Linked DNA regions of Rheinheimera salexigens. The protein of the gene in region 1 interacts with the protein of each later gene in a pairwise test. Links are inferred from orthologs where the notes say so. Each region holds a gene or a part of one and is shown in the gene's direction. Other genes may lie near its edges.

Region 1 (5,663 bases):
GTTGTTATCGTTTCCGGCGATATTCAACCAGAAGCCTATGAACGCGCCAAAGCGTTAGGGGCCATCGACTTTATTAAAAAACCGGCCGAAACGGCAAAGATTCAGCAATTATTACAACGTTTTGGTGCCAGTCCAAGTCTCAACTCTGCTACAGATATAGCTACAGATAAAACGGCAAAAATATTACAAGCTGAAGCAATAGAGTTAAGTTGTGACATGCGCGATGTGTTACAAGAGCTGACTAATATTGCCATGGGCCAAGCCGGAGATTTATTAGCCCGCTTACTCAATGTGTTTGTTAAACTACCCATTCCTAATGTCAATTTAATTGAAGTTAGCGAATTACATATGGCATTGGCCTCTGTTGAACGCGAAGCTAGTACCGCCGCGGTATGCCAAGGTTTTATTGGTGGAGGGGTTTCCGGGGAAGCCTTGTTGATTTTATCTGAGTCTAGTTATAAAGATATTGCTCGGTTAATGAATTATCATGGCAGTTTATCGGCACAGATTGAATTAGAATTACTGATGGATATTAGTAATATTTTAATAGGTGCGGTATTAAAAGGGTTATCCGAACAGTTAGATATCAGCTTTAGCCAAGGTCATCCTGTGGTATTAGGTCAGCGTGAAACCGTTAGTGAATTAATTAAATCTAATGCGCGGCGTTGGCGAAAAACTTTAGCAATAGAGCTGACTTACGGTATTGAAAATTACAATATAAGTTGTGATTTATTGTTGTTGTTCACGGAAGATAGTTTAAAAACCCTGAATTACAAAGTTGCTTATTTGTTGGAGGGTTAGCATGCCGCAAGCGCAAATAGATGTCTCAGAAATTCATTGGTTAATGGATATGTTTCGAACTGTGGATGTCGGGTTAGTGGTATTAAATTGCGACTATCGGATTCAAGTTTGGAATGGTTTTATGGAAAACCATAGTGGCTTAACTCCGAGCCAAGTAAGAGACCGTTATTTATTCGATTTGTTTTCAGAGATTGATGAAGATTGGCTCAGACGTAAATGTGATCCCGTCATTTTATTAAAAAACCGCGCTTTTACCATCTGGGAGCAGCGACCTTATATTTTTAAATTTCGTAATTATCGGCCTATAACGGGCTCTGCGGATTACATGTACCAAAATTGCACCATTTTTCCGATAACCAGTAACAGCGGTGAAGTAACTCATCTGTGCTTTATTATTTATGATGTAACTGATATTGCCGTTAGCCGTTTGGAACTTGAACAGATGAACACACGGTTGCAGCAATTATCGAAAATTGATTATTTAACCAAGTTGTATAATCGTGGGCATTGGGAAGAAAATTTAATACAAGAATTCAAGCGGTTACAGCGTTATTCGCACTATAGCACCCTGTTAATGTGCGATATTGATCACTTTAAGCAGGTTAATGATACTTACGGTCACACTGCGGGTGATTTAATGATCCAAAAAATTGCCGATGCGATACGCTTAAATTTACGTGAGACCGATATAGCTGGCCGTTATGGTGGCGAAGAGTACGGTGTACTATTAGTTGATACCACTTTAGAGCAGGCCACGCACTTTGCTGAGCGCTTACGCCACTCAATCGAGCAAATGGTGGTGATGTATAATCAAATGCCCCTTAAAGTGACGATAAGTTTGGGGCTGGCCGAGTTTAATAGCACCATGAAACAACATGTAGATTGGATTGAAGCGGCAGATAAAGCCCTATATGAATCTAAAGTATCTGGACGCAATCAATTAAGTTGTTATCAGCCTTAGTTTAAAATGAAAATTAAACCTTTAAGCAATAAAAAAAACCCAGCTTTTGCTGGGTTTTTTATTGCTAGATTATTTGCTTATTTAGCAAAGTTTTCTGCAGCAAACTTCCAGTTTACTAATGCCCAAAACGCATCTAGGTAAGCTGGGCGCGCATTACGATAATCGATATAGTAAGCGTGTTCCCACAAGTCTACTGTTAATACAGGCGTTAATGACTTATCAGTTAAAGGTGTAGCAGCGTTGCTGGTATTCACAATATCTAATGTGCCATCAGCCTTTTTAACTAACCAAGTCCAGCTAGAACCAAAGTTATTTACTGCTTTATCGTTAAGTGCCGCTTTAAACTCAGCAAATGAACCCCATTTAGCGTTAATAGCATCGGCTAATGCGCCTGTAGGCTCGCCACCGGCGTTAGGTGCTAAGCAATTCCAGTAGAAGGTATGGTTCCATACTTGAGCTGCGTTATTGAAAATACCGCCTTCAGAGGTGCGAACAATTTCTTCTAAAGACTTACCAGCGTAATCGGTACCTTCAATTAAGCCGTTTAATTTTACAACATACGTATTGTGGTGCTTGCCGTAATGGTACTCTAAAGTTTCAGCAGAAATGTGTGGTGCTAAAGCATCTTTTGCATAAGGCAATGCAGGTAATTCAAAGGCCATAGTTGTTCTCCGTTAGCGTTGTTTAACATGTCTGTGTGGCGTAGACTACAAAACCTGACTAGTTTACTCAAGTTTTGCTCTGCCAAGTTTAGGACGATTTTGATTACTTTTTACTATTAAAGTAAAAATCGTTTTTCGTTATCTACATAGATATGGGGTTTTTTTCTCAAAACTCAAGTGTAACTAAGTAAAGAACAGCGTAAAATAGTATTAGGCTCATTTTTTTGTAAGAGGTAATCATGGAAACAATTGATAAAATTAAGCAACAAATTGCAGAGAACCCGATTCTTTTATTTATGAAAGGCTCACCTAAATTTCCAAGCTGTGGTTTCTCGGCACAAGCGACTCAAGCTTTAATTGCCTGTGGTGAGCAGTTTGCTTATGTCGATATTTTGCTCAACCCTGAAATCCGTGCCGAGTTACCTAACTACGCTAATTGGCCAACCTTTCCGCAACTTTGGGTTGATGGCGAATTGGTAGGTGGTTGTGACATTATTTTAGAAATGTTTCAGCGCGGTGAGTTACAGCCGTTGATTGCTGCAACTGCGGCTAAAACAGCTACAGATACAACAAGCAATACTGAAGCAGAGTAATGGCTATTGCTAACGCCTGCTTTAAGCGGGTGTTAGCATAGTAGTTGCTTAAATAGAGGCTTAAACAGAGACTTAATCAAAGTAGTTCTGTTTAAGCTTGCTTAATGTCAGACTCTGCATCGTTTTTGTCTTTTGGCTTAGACTCTGTGCAATCAGTATCCTCGCAATCAGTATCTTCGCAATCAGTATCAGCAGCTTCATCGTTAGCTTCAGCAGTGCCACCTAGTGGCCAACCACCCAGATCACGCCACTTATTAATAATATGACAAAATAACTCAGCAGTACGTTCAGTGTCGTAAAGTGCGCTGTGCGCTTGTTTGCTATCAAAGGCGATACCGGCATACTGACAAGCTTTAGCTAAGACCGTTTGGCCAAGAGCTAATGCCGATAGGGTAGTGGTATCAAAAGAAACAAAAGCATGAAAAGGTGAACGTTTATACTTTAAGCGTTCAATTGCCGCATTAACAAAAGCCTGATCAAAAGCAGCATTATGAGCCACGATAACACTGCGTTGACAGCCAGCTGCTTTTTGCGCGGTACGAACAGCTTTACATATTTCACTAATTGCTTCGCGCTCGCTTACGGCACCTCTTAATGGGTTAAACGGATCAATACCGTTAAACGCTAATGAGCTGGCATCTAAATTTGCCCCTGCAAAGGGTTCAACATGAAAATGCAGCGTTTTTAGCGGCAATAAGTTGCCTTCATCATCCATTGTCAGCAATGTTGCTGCAATTTCTAATAGTGCATCGGTTTTGGCATTAAAGCCTGCTGTTTCTACGTCGATAACAACAGGATAATAGCCACGGAAACGTTGAGCTAAGAGTGAAGTAGGTTTTGTCATAATAGCGCCATATTACAAATCAAAGGCTATTATGCCAAAAAATTAGGCAAACGTCTTGGTGCGGCATAGTGTTTGCTTATGTTAGAGTCAAATAAGCAATAGCTTAGCGTTAATTAGTGGTGAAACATGCAGATGCGTTCGATAATCATAGCTTTAACCGGTTTGTTAACGGCAACCAATGTTGCTGCAGCGCCGCAATTGCGTCAATATTCTGCCGCTATTGAAGATTCAGCTTGGCAATTAAGCAAAAACACGCCAGTAGAATGTCAATTACAACATACGATACCGCGCTTTGGCCAAGCGATATTTCGCAGTGTCGCCAGTAAAGGGCTTAATATGGCTTTTGAGCTGCAAATGCTGCGCTTGCCAGATAACTATGCTTTAGCACAAGTATTGTCGGTACCGCCCGCTTGGCGAGCGGGTGAGCCGAGCAAAGCCATTGCTAATATGAAATTATTAAAACAATATAATGGTGAGCTACCTAAAAAAGCAGCATGGACCTTACTCACTGAACTTGAACAGGGTTTTAGCCCAAGCTTTTATTTTAATGATTGGTATAGCCCGTACGACAAAGTGGTGGCTGCGATTAATCCGGTACAATTTACCGCTCGGTTTGCAGAATTTAATCAATGCATAGCCGCTTTACTGCCTTATAGCTTTGATGATATTGCCTTTACGGTACTAAATTACGAATCAGAGAGCGATGAGTTAAGCCGTGAGTCTAGTCGTCGTTTGCAACAAATAGCTGAATACCTTAAGTATGATCAAGATATCGACTATGTTGAGATTCAAGGTTATAGCGACAGCTATGGTGGTCGTTGGATGAATGAGCAATTATCAATTAAACGCGCAGAAAAAGTGAAATCGTTTTTTGTTGCTGCCGGTTTAAGCGCCGATAAAGTTCAGGTAGCTGGGTTTGGTGAGCGGCGGCATATTGCACCCAATCAATTAGCCATTGAACGCAAAAAGAACCGCCGTGTAGTGTTACAACTTAGTAAGCCTTAATTTGGAACAAGCATAATTTATGCTGTACCATAAAACTATTGCTGCACCATAATGTCAACTTGGCGCCAGTCATTGCGTTCTGACAATAAGATCCGCACTTGATGACCGTCGACCTGGAAATATAAATTTTCTCGGCCGTATATGGCTTCAGTTTTTACTGGTTCACCTAAGTGCTGCAGATAATACTGGCGCAAGGCGGGCATGCTCTGTTGGCTAAAGTAACTTAATACCGCTGGTAATTTGCTGTCTAAGCGGGCAAATTCCCGCGCATCACTAGCAAGCGGTACCTGATAAAAGTCTGCCGCTACTGTCAATCCTGATGTACCTAAGGCGACGATAAATAATAAAACTAAACGCATATAATTTCCTTACTTACTATGCTGTTATTTTAACTTTAACAAATTTCTAGTGAACTTACCCGTAATTAAACGTCTGTTTAGATTTAATTTTTTAAGCGATGTTTAGCATATAAACGCATTGCCGCCATTATTTTATCGCCAGTAAATGGCTTAACTATAAAGGTGGCTGCGCCCGATTTAATACTGCTTTGTACATTCTCTAAGGTGCTATTAGCGCTAACCATCACAATAAAGCAATCTGGTTTAACCCGTTTTATTTTGGCCAATAAATCTAAGCCTGAGCCGTCAGGTAATTCGATATCAAGAAAAATAATGTCGGGGCTTTGTAAGCTAAATATATTCATAGCGGATAAAGCCGAATTAGCATTGAAAAATTGAAAATTATCGACAGCCACCGTTTTGCTTTTAGCCAGTGACATAATATTGTTGCGTAATAAC
Region 2 (5,646 bases), 1.9 Mb from region 1 along the record:
CTAGGCGGCCAGAAAAATAGCCTGAAATGTAATAAATTAACTGCTGTGATTTAATATCAATAAAATGTTCAAACATAATGCACCACAGACAATCCTAAAACAGAGCGATTAAGGCAAGTATAGTCTGTTTTATAATTCTGGCTCGGCTAGTACGGTAATCATTTTAATCACAATTGGCTCGACTGGTACATTGGGCCAACCTAGCGCTACCGAGACATCTGTCGCTTGCTGACGCATCGTTTCGAGTACTGTTTCACCGCCAGTAATGCGACCAAAAACGGTATACCCCCAACGTGAACCTGGGTCTAAATTAGCATTATCTTTTAAATTAAAGAAAAACTGACTGGTGGCACTGTGCGGATCATTTAATCTTGCCATGGCAATAGTGGCATATTGATTTTTCAAACCATTACCAGACTCATTAATGATAGGTTCTCGCTCTAAAATAGCTCTGAAATCGGTATTGTAACCGCCGCCTTGTACTACATAATCAGGCTCTAAGCGATGAAAAAGCGTATTGTTATAACGCTTTTCTTTGACATAACTGAGAAAATTATTGACGGTAATGGGGGCGCGACTGCGATCAAGCTCTACTTCAATATCGCCCAAAGTAGTACTGATCAATACTTTAGGATATAAATTGTTGGGCTGAATAAATTGGCCAGGGTCAGCCAGCGCATTCATACTACAACTTAATAGTACTGTAAATAATACGGTTAATAGTACTTTTAATACAGATGCTGATAGCAGTCGATTTATCATTGTTTAACTCCGTAAAAACTCTTGCCAGCTATTATCTTGTAATAGTTGGTTTAAAACTTTTTCGGTTAACTCTCTCAAGTCACGCTCAACAACTGCCACGTCCATTTTAAAAGGACCCGTAGTGTTACCGTCGCCAGAGTAAGTTTTATTAAACTCACCGGCGGCAGTTTTAACATTAACTGTCAATGCGACTTGGTTAGTCACTGTATGATCCAACGTATTCTGCTGCACTAATGCCTGTAACTGGGCTATTTGGATTTTCACTTGATTAGTGCTATTGCTATCAAGCGCCGCACCTTGCTGAGTTAAAGTTTGGGCAACTGTATTTTGTAAATGGGCAACTAAGTTATTACTGGTTTTAAGTTGGTAACTTTTACCGTCTTTCATTACCCTTAGGGTATAAGGCATAGCACGATTATCTAGCACTATTAAACTAAACTGGCTTTGGCTTAACAGTTGACTTGGCGCTGCAAATGCCTGTGGCGCTAAAATAAATCTAGTTGGGTTATTGCTACATGAGCTCACTAACAGTAATGCTAAAACCAGTAAATAACGCATTGCTTAACTCCTTTTGATGGCTTCTAAAATAACAAATTTAGGGCCGGTAGCTAACAGTCGGCAATTACCAAATAGGCGTTGTAGAACTTCGGTATAATTTAAATGACGATTGGCCACAATACGGAAATAGCCGCCTTGTTTAAGCACCCGCTTGGCATCGGTAAACATTTGGTTAGCAATGTGCCGAGTGACTTCTTGTTGTTGATGGAACGGCGGGTTACATAGAATATAATCTACTGACTTATCGGCTTGCTGCTGTAAGCAGTCATCGATAACAAATTCACATTGGGCTAATTGCTCAGGTAAATTATTGGCAATAGTTTGCCGAGCTGAATCTATAGCCATATAGGATTCGTCAGTCATAATCATTTTGATAGTGCTATTTTGTTGTAGCAACTTAAGACCCAGCACGCCGTTACCACAGCCAAGATCAATCACAGTTTGATTATCTTGTAATTGTGGTAAATGCTTGAGAAACACCCGAGCACCTAAATCAAGTTTTTCGCGTGAAAACACATTAGCATGATTAACCACTTTAAAACTGGTGCCTTCTAAAGGCCAAACTATAGGGAATTCAACCGCTTTGTTTTGCGCAGTGGCTGGATTAACCTGGCTTTGTATGAGGCGGCATTTTTTCACCGTCAATGACGCTGAGCTTGGGCCTAGTAACTGTTCAAATATCGCCATAACATTGCGAGTAATGTCTTTAGCTTTGGCGCTGGCATAAATAATCGTCTCTGGGGTAGCGACGGTTGCAAGCTGCTGCAAAATAAATTGTAAATAACTATGGTTATTAGGCAATTTAAGTAAAACAATATCTGCAGTGGGGTAATTATCTAAGCTAGTAAGCTGAGTTAATTGTTCTGCTGGCAGATTATTTTGCTGACGATTATATAAAGTACCTTGGGCAGCAAGTAGCGAATCATTGATTTGAGTCTGTTGGCAACCGGCTAAAGCACAAGATAATGCACCGTAACTATCATTTATAATAAGTACGTTAGGCTGACGCTGATGCGTTGTTGTAAAGCTAGCAATGGCTGCAACAGCATGAGTGATCAGCAATTCATCGGCAGCGTCCCAAGCTTGTAAGCTAGAATTATGCTGGTTTAATGGCCAACGCTGTAATTGCCAAGTACCGGTTTCACTTTCAAAGTTAATATTCATAACAACACATCTAATAAAATAAGGACCCTATTTTGCCATGTCGGTGCGATAGCGACAACTAACAAAATCAACTGTAACGATTTAAGGCAATAGGATAGTAACTTTTCACTGGCTTTCTGGCTGTCAAAGTTTGGCGTATAGTATGCCGCGAGTTATATTTAGTAGGTTGATTAACGGCTGTATTAGCAGCGCAAGGATTTATATAATGGTTATATACCAGATTATAGAGCAGAAGTTACGCCAGGCATTCACGCCAACATTTTTACAAGTGACTAATGAAAGCTACAAGCATAATGTTGCAGAGGGGTCTGAGTCACATTTTAATGTGACTGTTGTTAGTAGCCTTTTTGCTGAACAGCGTTTGTTGCAGCGGCATAGGGCTGTTAATACTGTGTTAGCTGAAGAGTTAGCGCAGCATATTCATGCCTTGGCCATCCATACTTATACGCCGCAAGAATGGAGTGAACAACAAGCTGAACAAGTGCCTGCCTCGCCTAATTGTTATGGTGGTGGCAAGTAAATTTGGGCAGCATAAACAGTATGTCGGCTAAGCGTTTAGCTGATCCGACCTGTTTTTGCTGGTAAAGTTTTACACTAGCGACAATTTTTCGCAATAACAGCAGGAGCTGTCATGGTTATTCAACCGAAAATTCGTGGTTTTATTTGTACTAATGCGCATCCAGTGGGTTGTGCTGAGCATGTTAATGAACAGATTGAGTACGTTAAGGCGTTAGGCGATATTAGCCAAGGCCCTAAAAATGTACTGGTTATAGGTTCATCAACCGGTTATGGCTTAGCGTCACGTATTACCGCCGCTTTTGGTTCAGGCGCTAAAACCTTAGGTATCTTTTTTGAAAAAGAACCTAGTGAAACTAAAACCGCTTCAGCGGGTTGGTACAATACCGTCGCATTTGAACAAGCTGCCGATGCTGCAGGTTTATGGAATAAACATATTAATGGTGATGCTTTTACCGATGAGTTAAAAGCCCAAGCAATCGATATTATTCGCCAAGAAATGGGTAAAATTGATTTAGTGGTTTATAGCTTAGCCGCCCCTAGACGCAAAGATCCGGTCACGGGCGACGTGTATAGTTCGGTATTAAAGCCAATTGGTGAAGCCTATACTGCTAAAACTTTAAATACCAGTAAGCGTGAAATTGAGCATGTGTCAGTAGAACCGGCTAATGACGAAGAAATATTTAACACTATAAAAGTCATGGGTGGGGAAGATTGGGAACGCTGGTTAAACCAACTGGATGGCGCGGGCGTATTAGCTGATAACTGCCAAACGGTTGCTTATACTTATATTGGTGAAAAATTAACCTGGCCAATTTATGGTAAAGCGACCATTGGCCGGGCCAAAGAAGATTTAGATCGCGCGGCAACAGCCATAACTGACAAGCTTTCTCGGATTAAAGGTAAAGCTTATGTTGCGTCGTTAAAAGCGTTAGTTACCCAAGCCAGTTCAGCTATTCCCATTATGCCGTTATATATTTCATTATTATATCGGGTGATGAAAGAAGAGGGCACGCATGAGGGCTGTATCGAACAAATAAACGGTTTATTCCGCGAAGGTTTATACAGTGCAACACCGACTTTAGATGATGCCGGGCGCTTACGCCAAGATGGTAAAGAGCTGAGTGATCACATTCAACAAGCGGTAACAGATTTGTGGCATGAAGTAACAACAGAAACTATTGATACCTTGACTGATTATAAAGGCTATCACAGTGAGTTTTTACGTTTGTTTGGCTTTGGTTACGACCATGTTGATTATAATGCTGACGTGCAAGCTCAGCTGCCTTTAAAAAACTTGGTTAAATAAAGTCAGCCAAATAGTTAGCACGGTACGCATAAGCTTTCACTAGAACGATAATGAAAACGCTTGGTTTAATCTAAGGATAAACTGCGACGTAGACCAAGCGTCGATTTACTCGGCTCATTTGCCGGAAAATTTACGTTTTAGCATAGATAGGTGATCGTATTAGTGCTAGAATTCGCGACTTTAATACGTGTATCCGCTGACAAAATGAACAGGCACTGACCTGAATTTGTTCTTCGGATGCGCTGCGCGGTGAGCAGCTGAAAAACTAGGTCCTGTTTCTTCCAATAATAGTAGTGCAAGTACGTATGATAAAACTCAAGAAAGGCTTGGACATTCCCCTATCGGGCAGTCCTAAACAAGAGATAAGTACCGGCAATAGCATCAAAACCGTAGCGGTATTGGGCGAAGAATATGTTGGTATGCGACCGACTATGTCGGTTGAAGTAGGTGATAGCGTAAAAAAAGGTCAGATACTTTTTGAAGATAAAAAGAATCTGGGCGTTAAGTTTACCGCACCTGTTGCAGGTACTGTCACAGCAATAAATCGAGGCGCTAAGCGTGTGTTGCAATCTGTTGTAATAACAGCAGAGGGTGATGCAGCAGAAAAGTTTGCTAGCTATCCAGCTAATCAGTTGGCTGGTTTAAGTGCTGAACAGGTTAAGCAAAACTTAGCTGAGTCAGGTCTTTGGGTAGCATTACGTACCCGACCTTACAGCCAATCTCCAGCGCTAGACAGCTCGCCTAAGGCGATATTTGTTAATGCCATGGATAGCAACCCGTTAGCGGCAGATCCCAGTGTTATTATTGCAGCTAATGCTGAAGCCTTTACGCATGGCTTAACCGTACTATCTACTTTAACCGCAGGTAATAAATTATATCTGTGTAAAAAAGCAGGCAGTACTGTACCTAGCATATCTCAAGCAGAAGTTGCTGAGTTTGATGGCCCACATCCATCGGGTTTAGTTGGCACTCATATTCACTTCTTAGATAGCGCCAGTGCTAAAAATATTGTTTGGCACATTGGTTATCAAGACGTAATTGCCATAGGTAAATTGTTTACTACTGGCGAACTATTCAATGAGCGGGTTATTTCATTAGCCGGTCCTGTAGTGAAATCACCGCGTTTAGTGAAAACCATTTTAGGTGCATCTGTTAGCGAGTTAACTGCAGGTGAGTTACAAGAGGGTCAACAACGTATTATTTCTGGCTCTGTGTTAGCAGGAACTAATGCTCATGGTGTTCATGGCTATCTAGGGCGTTTCCATAACCAATTATCGGTTTTAGCCGAAGGTAATGATAAAGCTTTCTTAGGTTGGTTAGCACCAGGTGCAACTAAA
Region 3 (5,486 bases), 2.5 Mb from region 1 along the record:
ATTGGTGGTCAGTTAAAACCAAGCCAAGGCCATATTATGTTTGATAGCCAAGATATTCCTACGCTTTCTCGATCTGAGTTATATCAAGCTCGCAAAAAAATGAGCATGCTATTTCAAAGTGGTGCCTTGTTTACAGAAATGTCGGTATTTGACAACGTAGCCTTCCCAATTCGAGAACATACTAAGTTAAGTGAATCTTTAATTCGTTTAATTGTATTGATGAAACTCGAAGCCGTTGGTTTAAGAGGCGCGCGTGATTTATTACCGGGCGAGTTATCTGGCGGTATGGCACGCAGAGCGGCATTAGCTCGAGCGATTGCGCTAGACCCAGAACTTATTATGTATGACGAACCCTTTGCTGGCCAAGATCCAATTTCGATGGGCGTTATTGTGCGGTTAATTAAGTCATTAAATAATGCCTTAGGTTTAACCTCGGTTGTAGTAACCCATGATGTTAATGAAGTGATGAGCATTGCAGATTATGTTTATGTTATCGCAGAAAAAACCGTAGTGGGTCATGGTACGCCGGAACAATTGCGTCAGCATCCTTCTGCTTTAGTTCAGCAATTCTTAAAAGGTGAAGCAGATGGCCCAGTACCGTTTCATTTTAATGCCGCACCTTATGAGGAAGAGTTAATGGAGCTTGCTAAGTGATTGCCCATAAAATTCAACAACTAGGCCATGCAGCAATATCTAGCGTACAAGGATTTGGTAAAGCTGGCACTATGCTGTTTTCAGCTTTAATCGGCAAACCCGATTTCCGGCGCAATTTTCCGCTGTTAATGCGCCAGTTATATGTAGTCGGTGTGCTGTCGTTACTGATTATTGTCGTATCAGGCCTATTTATTGGTATGGTGCTTGCGTTGCAAGGCTATACGGTGCTGGTTAAGTTTGGTGCCGAACAAATGCTGGGGCCTTTAGTCGCCTTAAGCTTATTGCGCGAACTAGGCCCAGTGGTAACAGCGCTATTGTTCGCGGGTCGTGCCGGTAGTGCACTAACCGCAGAAATTGGCTTAATGAAAGCAACCGAGCAGCTATCGAGTATGGAAATGATGGCGGTCGATCCATTACGCCGTATTATTGCCCCGCGCTTTTGGGCGGGTGTAATTAGTATGCCGTTATTAGCGTTAATTTTTAACGCTGTTGGTATCTTAGGCGGCCACTTAGTTGGCGTCGAATGGTTAGGTGTAGATGGCGGCGGTTATTGGTCAGCTATGCAAGCAAACGTCGATTTATATCAGGATATTATGAATGGCGTGATTAAGAGTTTTGTATTTGCAATTATCGTCGTATGGATTGCTTTACACAAAGGTTATGACGCTGTACCCACTTCTGAGGGGATTAGCCGAGCCACAACTGAAACGGTCGTAACAGCATCTTTAACCGTGCTGGCCTTCGATTTTATTTTAACTGCAATTATGTTTGGTGGATAAGATGACCACGCGGAAAATTGAATTACTCGTCGGCAGCTTTATAGTGTTAGCCATAGCTGCATTTTTTATGTTGGCATTAAATGTTGCTAATAGCGGTGTAGGTGGCGGTAGCGATACCTACTTATTACAAGCTAGGTTTGATAATATCGGTGGCTTAAAAGTACGCTCGCCGGTAAAAGTGGGCGGAGTCGTTGTTGGTCGAGTGACCGCAATAAACTTAGATACTAGCCGCTATACGCCGGTTGTTAGCATAGCCATTAATAGTGCTTATAGTAACTTTCCTGAAACTAGCTCGTTGGCCATTTTAACCTCTGGTTTATTGGGCGAGCAGTATTTGGGGCTGCAACCTGGCTTTATAGATGAAACCGTTGAAATATTGGCTGACGGTGACTATATCGAAGATACCAAGTCAGCCATTGTGCTGGAAGAATTAATCGGCCAATTCTTATTTAATCGAGGAAGCTAATCTATGAAACTAACAACCTTAATAATGGGCGTGCTTATTAGTTGTTGCAGCCTTGTTTTTTCTGCACAAGCAGAGGTGGAAACTTATACCGATCCTTACAAAATGATGGAAGTGGTCGCGGACAAAACCTTTAGCCGGATGGCAAAAGATAAGCTTAAAGTGGAAGCCGATCCAGATTATTTACGGGTTATTGTCAATGAAGAACTGGTACCTTATATTGATAGCCGATATGCCGCACTTCGGGTTATCGGTAATAGTGCTGATTTGCGCAATATGCCGCGTGAAGACTTATTAGCCTTTGTTGATGCGTTTCAAGAATATATGGTCGCTACTTATGCTGGTGTCTTTACCCAGTATACTGATCAAAAAGTGATGATTGAACCAGCTTCTGATATTGGTAATCAAAAAATTATTAGTATTAAAACGCGTGTTATCGATCCGGGTAAACCTGATATTAATATTGAGTTTAAATTACGCCGAGGCAAAAACAGTGATACCTGGTTAGTATTTGATATGGTTGCCGAAGGCATTTCACTGCTGGACAGTAAGCGGGCAGAGCTAAGCAATATCATTCGCCAGCAAGGTTTACCCAGTGTGACTAGCCTTTTACTTGAAAAAGCCAAGGCGCCAATTCAAAAGGCTGAACAGAAGTGAGACTTGAGATAACAGCTGAGGGTAATCGCTTTCGTTTTGACGGCGCACTAAATCGTGATACGTTAATGCTGTATTCACCCTTTAAGTTGTTAAATACGGTAACACAAAGGGTACAGTTTGATTTTTCAGCATTAACAGTGGTTGATACTGCAGGCTTAGCGTGGTTGCTCCAGCAATTAGCCCAAGCCCAAGCGACTGGCTTAAAAATTGAGTTGTGTAATGTCCCACAGCAGCTGTTATCATTGGCTGATGTGAGTGCAGTAAGGGCGTTATTGCCAATTGTTGAGTAAGGTTGAACTTTGGATATTAAGCAATTAGAACATTTATTATTAGAGCAGCTAGCGTTAGCAGAAGTGTATGTTAAGGCTGAGGGTACCAATTATAATGTGATTGCAGTTGGCAGCTGTTTTGCCGATGTTAGTCGGGTAAAACAGCAGCAAATGGTGTATGCACCTTTAATGGACGCAATCGCTGATGGCAGAATACACGCTGTTAGCATCAAGACCTTTACGCCAGAACAATGGCGTAGAGAAAAACTTTTAAATCCTCCAGCGTAGTATTATATGCAACAATTTCTTGTAACAGGTGGCCAACCCTTGCAGGGTAATGTGACCATCTCTGGGGCCAAAAATGCCGCCCTGCCAATTTTATTTGCGAGCTTGTTATCAGCATCAACGAGCACTATTCGCAATGTGCCTAAATTAAAAGATATCGAAACAACCATTAAACTTTTGCAACTTTTTGGTGCTGAAGTTAGCTTTGCAGATAACGTGGTTACGGTCGATGGTGCGGGTGTAAACAACCAATTCGCACCGTACGAGTTAGTAAAAACCATGCGTGCATCTATTCTTGCGCTAGGGCCTCTGTTAAGCCGTTTTGGTAAAGCTGAAGTGTCATTACCCGGTGGTTGCGCTATTGGTGCTAGGCCTGTCAATTTACATATTGACGGTTTACGCAAAATGGGCGCAGAAATCGTAGTTGAAAATGGCTATATTAAAGCCACTTCAAAAGGCTTAAAAGGTGCCAACATTATTATGGATATGGTCAGTGTTACTGGCACAGAAAACCTAATGATGGCGGCTGTTTTAGCCGACGGTATCACCACCATAGACAATGCGGCTCGTGAACCTGAAGTGGTTGATTTAGCCGTTTATTTAAATAGCATGGGTGCCAAAATTACTGGCGCAGGTACTGATACGATTACCATTGAAGGTATCAAGTCGTTGCATACAGCTGAACATAGCGTACTGCCAGATCGTATTGAAACCGGTACTTTCTTAGTGGCTGCTGCGGTAACCGGCGGTGATGTGACCTGCCGCAATGCCGATCCTACTGAACTTGAAGTGGTGCTAGAGAAGCTGCGTGAAGCCGGTGTTGAAATTAGCACAGGTCCAGACTGGATCCGGGCTAATATGACAGGCCGTCAATTAAAATCTGTTGATGTTAAAACCGTGCCGCACCCTGGCTTTCCTACAGATATGCAAGCCCAGTTTACGGTGTTAAACGTAGTGGCACATGGCGTGGGTATGGTGACAGAAACTATTTTTGAAAACCGGTTTATGCATGTACCTGAGTTACAACGCATGGGCGCTAAAATTCGTTTAGAGGGCAATACTGCGGTATGTCAGCACAGCGAAAAGTTATTAGCCGCCCAAGTGATGGCAACTGATTTACGTGCATCTGCTAGCTTAGTGATTGCCGGTTTAGTGGCGGATGGTACCACTGTGGTCGATAGAATTTATCATATAGACCGTGGTTATGAGCAAATTGAATTTAAACTTAAAGGTTTAGGTGCCCAAATAGAGCGAGTGGACGCAAGCTAATAAGCATTGTTTACTCTACTTTAAACAGTGGATGCTTGAATAAGAAACGGCTTGCTTAATGCAGGCCGTTTTTTTTAGATAACTTCGCGGGCGATAGCTGTTAAAGATAAGCGTTGTGAATTGCGCTCTATGGTCAATTCTAACGTGGCGTTAGGCGCCGTTTCTGCGATTAAATTTAACGCCGCTTGTACATTACGAAAACGTTGACCATTTATTTCTAAAATAATATCGTCCACTTGTACCCCAGCTTCTGCTGCCGGGCCATTGGCACTCACGGCAGTGATCCTAATGCCATACAATAATTGGCCTGAAGAGGTTAAGCGCTCACCAGAAGCATTTAACACAGCATCACCCGACAAGCCTAGATAGCTGCGAGTAACACGGCCATGTTTAATAATTTTTTGCATGACATTTAATGCCAGTTGATAGGGGACGGCTAAGAAAATACCTTGCACATCCTGATTCTCTAGCTGGTAAGCTGCAGCATTGATGCCAACTAAACTACCATTAGTGTTAACTAAGGCGCCTCCAGAATTACCTCTATTAATAGCTGCATCCATGCGCATAAAGTCCAAATAGCTACCTTGAGAGCTTAAGCCATTATTGCCATTAGCACTGATAATGCCCTGGGTAATGGTTTGGCCAAGATTTAACGGGTTACCAATCGCCAGTACGACATCACCAACTTGAGGTTCAAGCTCGGGATCTTGAGGAATAACCGGTAAATTTTCAGCTTGGACATAAAGCACCGCTAAATCGGTCATTTTATCTTGGCCAATTAATACCGCTTCTAACCAACGACCATCTTGCAAGGCGACTTCAATATGATCAGCACCATAGACAACATGATAATTAGTTAGAATATAGCCTTTAGCACTCATTAACACGCCTGATCCAAGCTCTTGACGCTCTATAGTGCGAGGCCGTAAGCCACGAGGATCAACTAAAGTACTGCGGGTGTACACATTAACCACCGCAGGCGCAGCGCGTCGTACGGCTTGGTTATAGCTAATTGGCGCGGGCAGGGTTTCATTATTGTTATGCTGAATTGTTGGCAGATTTAAGTTATTTAATAGCGGAAATAGCCATAGCAAAACAAAAGCTAAGGCT

Evidence for each region.
Region 2: the proteins of BI198_RS13895 (region 1) and bolA interact in binary tests that used the Escherichia coli proteins (3 or more experiments, as listed by UniProt). The link is inferred for Rheinheimera salexigens from one-to-one orthologs.
Region 3: the proteins of BI198_RS13895 (region 1) and BI198_RS02720 interact in binary tests that used the Escherichia coli proteins (3 or more experiments, as listed by UniProt). The link is inferred for Rheinheimera salexigens from one-to-one orthologs.

Annotation. Positions count from the first base shown.
Region 1 is NZ_MKEK01000001.1:3,017,089-3,022,751, reverse strand. What follows is about bases 1,433-4,340. They hold BI198_RS13895 (Grx4 family monothiol glutaredoxin), read left to right. Parts: upstream 1,433-2,663; coding sequence 2,664-3,017; downstream 3,018-4,340. Other genes in these bases: BI198_RS13885 (flagellar protein MotY), read left to right, coding at 3,994-4,340; rnt (ribonuclease T), read right to left, coding at 3,109-3,861; sodB (superoxide dismutase [Fe]), read right to left, coding at 1,840-2,424; BI198_RS13905 (sensor domain-containing diguanylate cyclase), read left to right, coding at 1,433-1,762. In the rest of the region: BI198_RS13910 (response regulator), read left to right, coding at 1-801; more of BI198_RS13905, read left to right, coding at 803-1,432; more of BI198_RS13885, read left to right, coding at 4,341-4,866; BI198_RS13880 (hypothetical protein), read right to left, coding at 4,902-5,225; BI198_RS13875 (response regulator), read right to left, coding at 5,309-5,663. UniProt on the Escherichia coli protein: Monothiol glutaredoxin involved in the biogenesis of iron-sulfur clusters.
Region 2 is NZ_MKEK01000001.1:1,163,408-1,169,053, forward strand. The notes cover bases 1,456-4,346. They hold bolA (transcriptional regulator BolA), read left to right. Parts: upstream 1,456-2,689; coding sequence 2,690-3,004; downstream 3,005-4,346. Other genes in these bases: BI198_RS05380 (methyltransferase), read right to left, coding at 1,456-2,484; fabV (enoyl-ACP reductase FabV), read left to right, coding at 3,116-4,309. Outside these bases: BI198_RS05365 (hypothetical protein), read right to left, coding at 1-76; BI198_RS05370 (peptidylprolyl isomerase), read right to left, coding at 130-762; BI198_RS05375 (YajG family lipoprotein), read right to left, coding at 766-1,320; more of BI198_RS05380, read right to left, coding at 1,324-1,455; BI198_RS05395 (Na(+)-translocating NADH-quinone reductase subunit A), read left to right, coding at 4,615-5,646. UniProt on the Escherichia coli protein: Transcriptional regulator that plays an important role in general stress response. Has many effects on cell morphology, cell growth and cell division. Acts by regulating the transcription of many genes, including dacA (PBP-5), dacC (PBP-6), ampC and mreB.
Region 3 is NZ_MKEK01000001.1:534,892-540,377, forward strand. Bases 1,751-4,481 are described here. They hold BI198_RS02720 (BolA family protein), read left to right. Parts: upstream 1,751-2,852; coding sequence 2,853-3,110; downstream 3,111-4,481. Other genes in these bases: mlaD (outer membrane lipid asymmetry maintenance protein MlaD), read left to right, coding at 1,751-1,899; BI198_RS02710 (MlaC/ttg2D family ABC transporter substrate-binding protein), read left to right, coding at 1,903-2,553; BI198_RS02715 (STAS domain-containing protein), read left to right, coding at 2,550-2,843; murA (UDP-N-acetylglucosamine 1-carboxyvinyltransferase), read left to right, coding at 3,117-4,376; BI198_RS02730 (trypsin-like peptidase domain-containing protein), read right to left, coding at 4,451-4,481. Also shown: BI198_RS02695 (ATP-binding cassette domain-containing protein), read left to right, coding at 1-654; lipid asymmetry maintenance ABC transporter permease subunit MlaE, read left to right, coding at 651-1,433; more of mlaD, read left to right, coding at 1,435-1,750; more of BI198_RS02730, read right to left, coding at 4,482-5,486. UniProt on the Escherichia coli protein: Involved in cell resistance against acid stress.